Enhydrobacter sp.: one gene and its partners. The protein of the gene in region 3 binds, or shares a complex with, the protein of the main gene of each other region. Links are inferred from orthologs where the notes say so. Each region holds a gene or a part of one and is shown on either strand. Other genes may lie near its edges.

Region 1 (3,062 bases), 2.1 Mb from region 3 along the record:
AGGCGAGCGTGCGCTATCTCGCCGCCGACCTCGGCCCTCAGGGTGTACGCGTGAACGCGATCTCGGCCGGGCCGATGCGCACCCTGGCCGGCGCGGTGATCGGCAGCAGCCGCTACGTCTATCGCCTGTCGCGCGAGACCTCGCCGCTTCGCCGCAACATGGAACTCTCCGACATCGGCGGGGCAGCACTCTACTATCTCTCCGACCTGAGTGCGGGCGTCACCGGCACCATCCACTATGTCGATGGCGGCTATCACGCCATCGGCATGCCGCCCGCCAGCGCCACCGGCCAGAACGGCGAGGAGAACGGCAACGGCAACGAAAAGTAGCCGTCTTCGGGACCGTGCGCTTCCAGCGCCCTCATGAAAAGCGCTGGAAGCGCGCGGTCCAAAAGAAAACGGCGGCCCGCGGGCCGCCGTTTTCGCTTCTACTCGCCGGCGGCCGGCGCGGATTGCTCCTCGCGCGGCTTGTTGGAGATGTCCTCGCCGGTCGTCTGGTCGACCGCCTTCATGCTGAGGCGGACCTTGCCGCGATCGTCGACGCCCAGGACCTTGACCTTCACCTGGTCGCCTTCCTTGACCACGTCGGTCACCTTGGCGACGCGGCGCGGCGCCAGCTCGGAGATGTGCACCAGGCCGTCGCGCGCACCCAGGAAGTTGACGAAGGCGCCGAACTCGACGGTCTTCACGACCTTGCCGTTGTAGATCACGCCGACTTCCGGCTCGGCCACGATGCCCTTGATCCAGTCGATCGCCTTCTGGCTCGCCGTCGCGTCGACCGCCGCGACCTTGATCGTGCCGTCGTCCTCGATGTCGATCTTGGTGCCGGTCTGCTCGGTGATCTCGCGGATCACCTTGCCGCCGGTGCCGATCACTTCGCGGATCTTGTCCTTGGGAATCGTGAACTGGGTGATGCGCGGCGCATTGCTGCTGACCGTCTCGCGCGCTCCGCCCAGGCCCTTGGCCATCTCGCCCAGGATATGGATGCGGCCGTCCTTCGCCTGCGCGAGCGCCACCTTCATGATCTCCTCGGTGATCGAGGTGATCTTGATGTCCATCTGCAGCGACGTCACGCCGCGATCGGTGCCGGCCACCTTGAAGTCCATGTCGCCAAGATGGTCCTCGTCGCCCAGGATGTCGGACAGGACGGCGAAGCGCTCGCCCTCCTTGATCAGGCCCATGGCGATGCCGGCCACCGGACGCTCCAGCGGAACGCCGGCGTCCATCAGCGACAGCGAGCCGCCGCATACCGAGGCCATCGACGAGGAGCCGTTGCTTTCGGTGATCTCCGACACGACGCGGATCGTGTAGGGGAACTTGTCCTTGGACGGCAGCATCGGCCGCAGCGCGCGCCAGGCGAGCTTGCCGTGGCCGATCTCGCGGCGTCCGGGCGAACCCATGCGCCGCACCTCGCCGACCGAATAGGGCGGGAAGTTGTAGTGCAGCATGAAGTGCTCGCGGTACTCGCCCTCGAGCGCGTCGATGATCTGCTCGTCCTGGCCCGTGCCCAGCGTGGCCACGACCAGCGCCTGCGTCTCGCCCCGGGTGAAGAGGGCGGAGCCGTGAGCCCTTGGCAGCACGCCGACCTCGGCCACGATCGGCCGCACGGTTCTGGTGTCGCGGCCGTCGATGCGCTTGCCGGTGTCGAGGATGGCGCTGCGCACCACGTCGGCCTCGAGGTTGCCGAACTGCTCGCCGAAGGCCTCGAGCTCTTCCTCGTTGCCCTCGAACAGCTTCCTGGCCTCGTCCTTCACGGCGCCGACCTTCTGCTGGCGCGCCTGCTTCACCGTCTCGGCATAGGCCTCGACGAGCTTGCCGCGCACCTCCGCCTTGAGCTTGTCTGCGACGGTCCTGGACGCCTCCGAGGGATCGCTGAGCGGCAGCGGATCCTTGGCCGCATGCTCGGCCAGCGAGATGATGGCGTCGATCACGGGCTGGAAGGAGCGGTGGCCTTCCATCACCGCGTTCAGCATCACGTCCTCGGGCAGCTCCTTGGCCTCCGACTCGACCATCAGCACGCCTTCCTTGGTGCCGGCCACGACGAGGTCGAGCTCGCTCTTCTCGTTCTGCTCGAGCGTCGGGTTGACGACGAACTTGCCGTCGAGCCAGCCCACCCGCGCCGCGCCGATCGGGCCCATGAAAGGCACGCCCGAAATCGTGAGTGCAGCCGATGTCGCGACCATCGACACGATGTCCGGGTCGTTCTCCATGTCGTGCGCCAGCGTGGTCACCACCACCAGCGTCTCGTTGCGGTAGCCCTCATGGAACAGCGGCCGGATCGGCCGGTCGATCAGACGCGAGGTCAGGATCTCCTTCTCGGAGGGACGGCCTTCGCGCTTGAAGAAGCCGCCCGGGATCTTGCCGGCGGCGAACGCCTTTTCCTGGTAGTTGACGGTGAGCGGGAAGAAGTCGAGCCCGGGCTTGGGCTTCTTCTCGTACACGACGGCGGCCAGCACCGTGGTGCCGCCGTAGGTCGCCAGCACCGCACCGTCGGCCTGGCGCGCGATCTTGCCCGTTTCCAGCACCAGCTTGCGGCCGGCCCATTCCACCTCTTTGCGGAAAACCTTGAACATATCGGTCATATCATCATCCTTTCCTGCACGGTCGACCGCCCCCGTTTGGCGGCGACCGCCCGCCGGCGCCCTTGCGCCGGCAGGACCGGACCAGGCCTTTGCTCTCGCCCCTGCCTTCCCGGTTACTGCGAAGTCGCATCAGCCGGCCGAACTCACGGGAGCCGAACGACGCGACACGAAAAGGCCCCGCCCCATCCTCGAAACGACGGGTGACGGGGCCGACAATCAACGGCGCAGACCCAGGCGCTCGATCAACGAGTCGTAGCGCTTGTGGTCCTTGGCCTTGAGGTAGTCGAGCAGCCGGCGCCGCTGGCCGACGAGCTTCAACAGGCCGCGGCGCGAATGATGGTCCTTCGCATGGCCCTTGAAGTGCTCGGTGAGGTTGGCGATGCGCTCGCTCAGGATGGCGACCTGCACTTCCGGCGATCCGGTATCGCCTTCGCCCTGGGCATAAGTCTTGATCAGCTCCGCCTTGCGCGCGGCCGTAATC
Region 2 (2,861 bases), 610 kb from region 3 along the record:
TCGCGCGATGCATCGCAAGGAACCCTTCGATCAGATCGCGATCGCCGAAAAGATTGCGCGTGAAGTACGGCACCGAGTCTACGCCGAGGCCCGCAGCCACCTGGTCGAGGGCGGCCTGGGTCAGGTACATGCCGCGATATCGCCACCGCTTGCTCCAGCCCATCCAACCCGCATGCGGCTCGGCCGGATTGAAGACGAACAGCGTCGAGGGATGCGCCTCCTCGACCTCGCCGCGGCTCCGAATGATGGAACCACCCTGCTCCGTGACCGCGACCACGAGTGCGTCATGCACATGGGGCGGATAGTCGTGGGTCGTGAAGTCGGCGCAGAGAAGACTGAGGCCGGAGAGATGTCGGTCCCACCAGTACTGGGTCGAGTTGCGGAGATCGCGGCGCGCCATGCCGTCACTCAAATGCCGGTGCCTCGGCCTGTCAACGCGCACCCGAGCAATTTCTGCCAATACCGTCGAAATCCTTCTCGCTAAAGGGGATGGAGAACTCCCTGGAGCACACTCGCATGATCGCTCGTCTTTGGCGCGGCTGGGCGCCGGCCTCCACCGCCGACACCTATGAGCGACATGCTACCGGAGCCGTGTTCCCTTCGCTTGGCCGGCTCACGGGCCATCGCGGCGCCTGGTTGCTGCGGCGCGAGACCGGGGACCGGACCGAGTTCATCGCGATGACACTCTGGGACTCGCTCGGCTCGATCAAGGCTTTCGCCGGCGACGATATCTCGACGGCCATCGTCGAACCCGAAGGCCGGGCCGCTCTCTCGAGCTTCGACGACTTCGCGACCCACTACGAGATCGTTCTTCGCACCGGCGTCATTCCAGGCGCGGCGAGGAATCTTTGATCGACAGCTACAGCCCGCGCAGGATCAACTTGCCGGCGTAGCGGGCCTGGGTGCCGAGCTGCTCCTCGATGCGCAGGAGCTGGTTGTACTTGGCGAGCCGGTCCGAGCGCGACAGCGACCCGGTCTTGATCTGGCCGCAGTTGGTCGCCACCGCGAGGTCGGCGATGGTCGAATCCTCGGTCTCGCCCGAACGGTGCGACATCACGGCGCCGTAGCTCGCACGCTGCGCCATCGACACGGCTTCCATGGTCTCGGTGAGCGTGCCGATCTGGTTCACTTTCACCAGGATCGCGTTGGCGAGCCCATTCCGAATGCCATCGGCGAGCCGCTTGGGGTTGGTGACGAAGAGGTCGTCGCCCACGAGCTGAATCTTCCCGCCGAGCTTGTCGGTGATCGCCTTCCATCCCTTCATGTCGTCCTCGGCCATGCCGTCCTCGATCGAGACGATCGGATAGCGGCTGACGAGGCCGGCGTAGTAGTCGACCATGCCGCCGGCATCGAGCGACTTGCCCTCGCCTTCGAGCTCGTACTTGCCGCCCTTGAAGAACTCGGTCGAGGCCGGATCGAGCGCCAGCACGACGTCCTCGCCCGGCCTGTAGCCGGCCTTCTCGATCGCCTTCATGATGAAGGCGAGCGCCGCGTCCGCCGTCGCGAGGTCGGGCGCGAAGCCGCCCTCGTCGCCGACATTGGTGTTGTGACCGGCGTCCTTGAGCTGGCCGCGCAGCGCATGGAAGACCTCCGAGCCCATGCGCAGCGCGTCGGCGAAGCGGTCGGCCTTCACCGGCATGATCATGAATTCCTGGATGTCGATCGGATTGTCGGCATGGGCGCCGCCGTTGATGATGTTCATCATCGGCACCGGCAGGACCGAGGCCTGGCTGCCGCCGACATAGCGGAAGAGCGGCAGGCCGCTGTCCATCGCGGCCGCCTTGGCGACGGCGAGCGAGACGCCCAGGATCGCGTTGGCGCCGAGCCGCCCCTTGTTGGGCGTGCCGTCGAGCTCGATCAGCGCCCGGTCGATCTTGATCTGGTCGAGCGCGTCGAGCCCGGACAGCAGATCCATGATCTCGCCGTTCACCGCGCCCACGGCCTTCCGCACGCCCTTGCCGCCGTAGCGCTTCTTGTCGCCGTCGCGCAGCTCGACCGCCTCGTGCGCACCGGTCGATGCGCCCGACGGAACCGCCGCCCGGCCCATGGCGCCGGTTTCCAGCTCGACCTCGACCTCGACGGTGGGGTTGCCTCGGCTGTCGAGGATTTCCCGGGCCCGGATATCGACAATGGCGCTCATGCGGACATAACTCCTTCTGGGGCGCGGCCTGTCTAGCCGCGCCTCCTCGCTGCGGCAAGTGACGGGGCAGCGCAGTTTTTCTATAGTCCTGCCATGCGTGGCGTTCATGACATGGGCGGCCTCCAGGCCGGGCCGGTGGAGCGGGTGGAACACGACTACCAGCTCTGGGAAAAGCGCGTCGATGCGTTGATGGTGCTGCTGTCGCGCAAGCGCCGCTTCACTGTCGACGAGTTGCGCAAGGGGATCGAATCGCTGCCGGGCGACGCCTACGACCGGCTGACCTACTACGAGCGCTGGATCAGCTCGATCACCTCGGCCCTGATCCATCGCGGAACGATCACCATCGACGAGCTGCGCGCCAAGCTCGCCGACATCGAGCGGCGCCCCGACGGACCGAAGGCCGGCACGCCATGACGCCGCGCTTCACCGTCGGCGCCCAGGTGAACGTGCGGCCAGGCAACCCGCCCGGCCATATCCGCACGCCCTTCTACATCCGTGGCAAGTGCGGGACGGTGGAGCGCATCTGCGGCGAGTTCCGCAATCCCGAGGAGCTGGCCTATGGCCGCAGCGGCGAGCCCAAGCAGGTGCTCTACCGCGTGCGCTTCAACCAGAAGGACGTCTGGCCCGACTACCGCGGGCCGGCGAAGGACACGATCGACGTCGAGCTCTACGAGCACTGGCTCGAGCCCGCACCGTGAGGACGAAGCCATGATGGACAACA
Region 3 (3,543 bases):
TGCGGATCAGCGTCGCGAAGTCGGAGTTGATATCCTCGACGCCCACCTTGGCGAAGATCGCGGTGAGGGCGGCGAAAGCCGCAGACAGGAGCGCCCACGGTAGCCAACCGGCGAGGAGTCCCGACTGCATGAAGCCTCCTGGAGCGCTTTCATCCCGAACACCGCCCGCAACGCCGGCGATGTTGCAAAAGGTCTCCCACTGCGTCCGGACGACATGGGGTGCGACGTTGCCGTCAGCGTCGCCACCAGCCGCGCTTGGGATTCGCCGGTGGCGTGTCGGCCGAGATCGTCGGGACTACGACCGACGGGGGTGGCGGCTCGGTCGAAGGCTCGGCCTGCACCGGCACCGGCTGCGGCGCTGCCGCGACGACCGGCTCCGGCGGCGGCGCGATCGACGGCGCGGCTGCCGGCGCGATGCTGTCGGCCAGCGCGGCCGGAGAGTCGTAAACCGGTTGCTCCACGGGCATGTGGCCGCCCGCCATCTGTTCCACCGGCTGGCCGTTCATGGGCGTCAACGGTGTGGCAGGCTGGTCCGTGGGCGACGCATCGGTGTCCATCCGCTGCTCGCCCGTATGATCGGCCGCATCGCCGTCGCCATTCTCGCGCCGCCGGCGTCGTCCGCCGCGACGGCCACGCCGCCGTCGCCGCTCGCCGTCGGCATGCTCGCCCTCCGCATGCTCGCCCTCGGCATGCTCTTCGGACGCCGTGACGCGGTTCTCCTCGCCTTCGGCCCCGCCTTCTTCGGGCAGGGAGCTTTCGCCCGCGTCGGCTTGCCGTTCGGCACCGTTGCCGGCCCCGGCATGCTCGCCCTCGGCCTCGCTTGCGGCATGATCCGACTCGTCGCGCCGCCCGCCGCGGCGGCGACGCCGCCGGCGTCGCCGGCTGCGGCCTTCGCCTTCTTCCTCGCCGGCGCGTTCGGCTGACGCCTCGTCGCCTTCGCCCTCGGCGGTCGTCTCGCCTTCGACGGCGTCGTAGCTGGCGCGCGCAAGCTCCGGCGCCGGCCGCTGATCGTCGGCGCGGCGCGTGCGCACACGCTCGATCTCGCAGTCGGCGGCGTGCATCTCCTCGTCCGCCTCGACGGTGACGTCGAAGCCGTATCGCTTCTCGATCTCCGACAGCGTGTGGCGCTTCTGGTTGAGGAGGTAGAGCGCCACATTGGGCGGCACGCTGACCACGATCTCGCTGGCGCGCCGGCGCACGCCTTCCTCCTCGATGGCGCGCAGCGCGTGCAGCGCCGCCGACTCGATCGAGCGAACGCGACCCGTGCCGGCGCAATGCGGACAGATCTCGGTCGAATGCTCGAGCAGCGAGGGCCGCAGCCGCTGGCGCGACATCTCCAGCAGACCGAAGGCCGAGATACGGCCGATCTGGATGCGCGCGCGATCGGCGCGCATCGCCTCCTTGACCTTGTGCTCGACCTGGCGCTGGTGGCGCGTCTCCTCCATGTCGATGAAGTCGATGACGATCAGGCCGGCGAGGTCGCGCAGGCGCACCTGGCGGGCCACTTCCTCGGCCGCCTCGATGTTGGTGCGCAGCGCCGTCTCCTCGATGTTGCGCTCCTTGGTGGAGCGGCCGGAGTTGACGTCGATGGCGACCAGCGCCTCGGTCGGGTTGATGACGATGTAACCGCCGCTGCGCAACTGCACCACCGGCGAGTGCATGGCGTCGAACTGGCTTTCGACCTGATAGCGGTGGAAGAGGGGGATCGGCTCGTCGTACAGCTCGACCTTGTTCGCCTGGTGCGGCACGAGCTGGCGCATGAACTCGGACGCCGCCTGGAAGCCGGCCTCGCCTTCGACCAGCACCTGGGCGATATCGGTGTCGTAGACGTCGCGCAGCGAGCGCTTGATGAGATCGCCTTCCTCGTAGATCAACGCCGGCGCCGTCGACCGCATGGTGAGCTCGCGGATCGAGTCCCAGAGTCGCGACAGATATTCGTAGTCACGCTTGATGTCGAGGTTGGAGCGCTCCAGGCCCGCGGTGCGCAGGATCACGCCCATGCCCTGCGGCACGTCGAGCTGCGCCAGCATCTCCTTCATGCGCTTGCGGTCGTTGGGATTGGAGATCTTGCGCGAGATGCCGCCGCCGCGCCCGGCATTGGGCATCAGCACGCAGTAGCGGCCGGCCAGCGAGAGGTAGGTGGTGAGCGCCGCGCCCTTGTTGCCGCGTTCCTCCTTCACGACCTGAACCAGCAGGATCTGGCGGCGCTTGATCACCTCCTGGATCTTGTAGGTGCGGACGGGATGGCGGCGGCGGCGCTCGCGCGTCTCGCGCTCCTCGCCGGCCACGTCGTCGCCACCCAGCGTCTCGACGGTGATCTCGGGCTGCGGCGCTTCGGCAGGATCGGTCACCGGCGCCTCGGTCGCGCCTTCGGGATGGACTGCCGCCGACGGTTCGGCTGCCTCGACCGGCACTTCGGCTGACCCTTCGGCCGAAGGCTCCTCGGTCGGCCCGGCGACGCGGTCGACCGCGACGGCCGCCGGTTGCGCGCTCTCGAGGACATCGACCGGCACCGGCTCGCCGGGTGCCTCGAACGGCGGCGGCTCGCCGGGTGCCTCGAACGGCGGCGGCTCGACCATCGACGCAGGTTCCGGGTCGACGACGGGCGCATCGCCATCGGGCGCCTCGGAAGAAACGGCGATCGGATCGGATTCCTCCGCGCCGTTGCCGTTGCCGTCGCTCTCGCCCTCGGCAAGCGGCACTTCGAGGGGCAGGCCCTCGGCCGCGGCGACTGCCTCGGCACGCTCGGCGCGGACCTCCTCGATGTCGGTCCGGTCGACCTTGTTGGAAGGCGGCTCCTGCTCCTGCTCCTGCTCGGCCTCCTCGTGCAGGCGCTGCTGCTCGGCGATCAAACGTTCGCGATCGGCGATAGGGATCTGATAGTAGTCGGGGTGGATTTCCGAGAAGGCGAGGAAGCCGTGGCGGTTGCCGCCATATTCCACGAACGCCGCCTGCAGCGACGGCTCGATGCGGATCACCTTGGCGAGATAGATGTTGCCTTTGAGAGGCTTGCGCGATGCGGTCTCGAAATCGAATTCTTCCAGACGCGTTCCGTCGACGACGACCACCCGCGTTTCCTCGGGGTGGCTGGCATCAATGAGCATTCGCCTTGCCATGGGCTCGCTCCCGAGGCGTCAAGTCCCGCCGGCGCGAGCAACCAGCGGCCATTGCCGCCTCTTTGGCGCGAGGGGAGCGGTGCGCCATCGACCCGTCGAACGGCCAAACACCAGGCCAAGACGGGGAAGCATCGCGCCGCCGGACCGTACGGGTCCTGCCACCTCGAGGTTTCCTGATAGCCACCGCCTGCCTGACAATCCCGCGGACCTTGCCCTGGGGAGGGGGGCCGGCGGGCTTGCCGTCGGAGCGCGGCCTCCACGGGAGGGCGCTTCGAACGACGGCGACTGCTCGCGGATCGCAACATACGGGGTTCGGCAAGAAGCGACAACCCAAACGTTGATGGCGTGCAAATCGTCGCATAACGTTCTGAAAAATATTGTCTTTGCTGATCTTTTCATGTTTTACTTTAAGAAAGCCGCATAACAA

The links. The genes of interacting proteins can lie anywhere in the genome.
Region 1: the proteins of OJF58_RS21200 (region 3) and pnp are in contact, whole or in part, in a cryo-EM structure (PDB 9QH0), measured with the Escherichia coli proteins. The link is inferred for Enhydrobacter sp. from one-to-one orthologs.
Region 2: the proteins of OJF58_RS21200 (region 3) and eno are in contact, whole or in part, in a solved structure (PDB 2FYM), measured with the Escherichia coli proteins. The link is inferred for Enhydrobacter sp. from one-to-one orthologs.

The regions. Positions count from the first base shown.
Region 1 is NZ_CP126889.1:2,097,598-2,100,659, reverse strand. What follows is about bases 1-2,993. They hold pnp (polyribonucleotide nucleotidyltransferase), read right to left. Parts: upstream 2,573-2,993; coding sequence 428-2,572; downstream 1-427. Other genes in these bases: rpsO (30S ribosomal protein S15), read right to left, coding at 2,798-2,993; OJF58_RS10540 (SDR family oxidoreductase), read left to right, coding at 1-329. Also shown: more of rpsO, read right to left, coding at 2,994-3,062. UniProt on the Escherichia coli protein: Involved in mRNA degradation. Catalyzes the phosphorolysis of single-stranded polyribonucleotides processively in the 3'- to 5'-direction. Also involved, along with RNase II, in tRNA processing.
Region 2 is NZ_CP126889.1:4,852,446-4,855,306, forward strand. The notes cover bases 1-2,792. They hold eno (phosphopyruvate hydratase), read right to left. Parts: upstream 2,141-2,792; coding sequence 860-2,140; downstream 1-859. Other genes in these bases: OJF58_RS24155 (AraC family transcriptional regulator), read right to left, coding at 1-400; OJF58_RS24160 (antibiotic biosynthesis monooxygenase), read left to right, coding at 517-852; OJF58_RS27205 (nitrile hydratase), read left to right, coding at 2,234-2,554; OJF58_RS27210 (SH3-like domain-containing protein), read left to right, coding at 2,551-2,792. Outside these bases: more of OJF58_RS27210, read left to right, coding at 2,793-2,838; nthA (nitrile hydratase subunit alpha), read left to right, coding at 2,849-2,861. UniProt on the Escherichia coli protein: Catalyzes the reversible conversion of 2-phosphoglycerate (2-PG) into phosphoenolpyruvate (PEP). It is essential for the degradation of carbohydrates via glycolysis.
Region 3 is NZ_CP126889.1:4,243,208-4,246,750, forward strand. The notes cover bases 34-3,507. They hold OJF58_RS21200 (Rne/Rng family ribonuclease), read right to left. Parts: upstream 3,117-3,507; coding sequence 234-3,116; downstream 34-233. Other genes in these bases: OJF58_RS21195 (EamA family transporter), read right to left, coding at 34-130. Outside these bases: more of OJF58_RS21195, read right to left, coding at 1-33. UniProt on the Escherichia coli protein: Endoribonuclease that plays a central role in RNA processing and decay. Required for the maturation of 5S and 16S rRNAs and the majority of tRNAs. Also involved in the degradation of most mRNAs.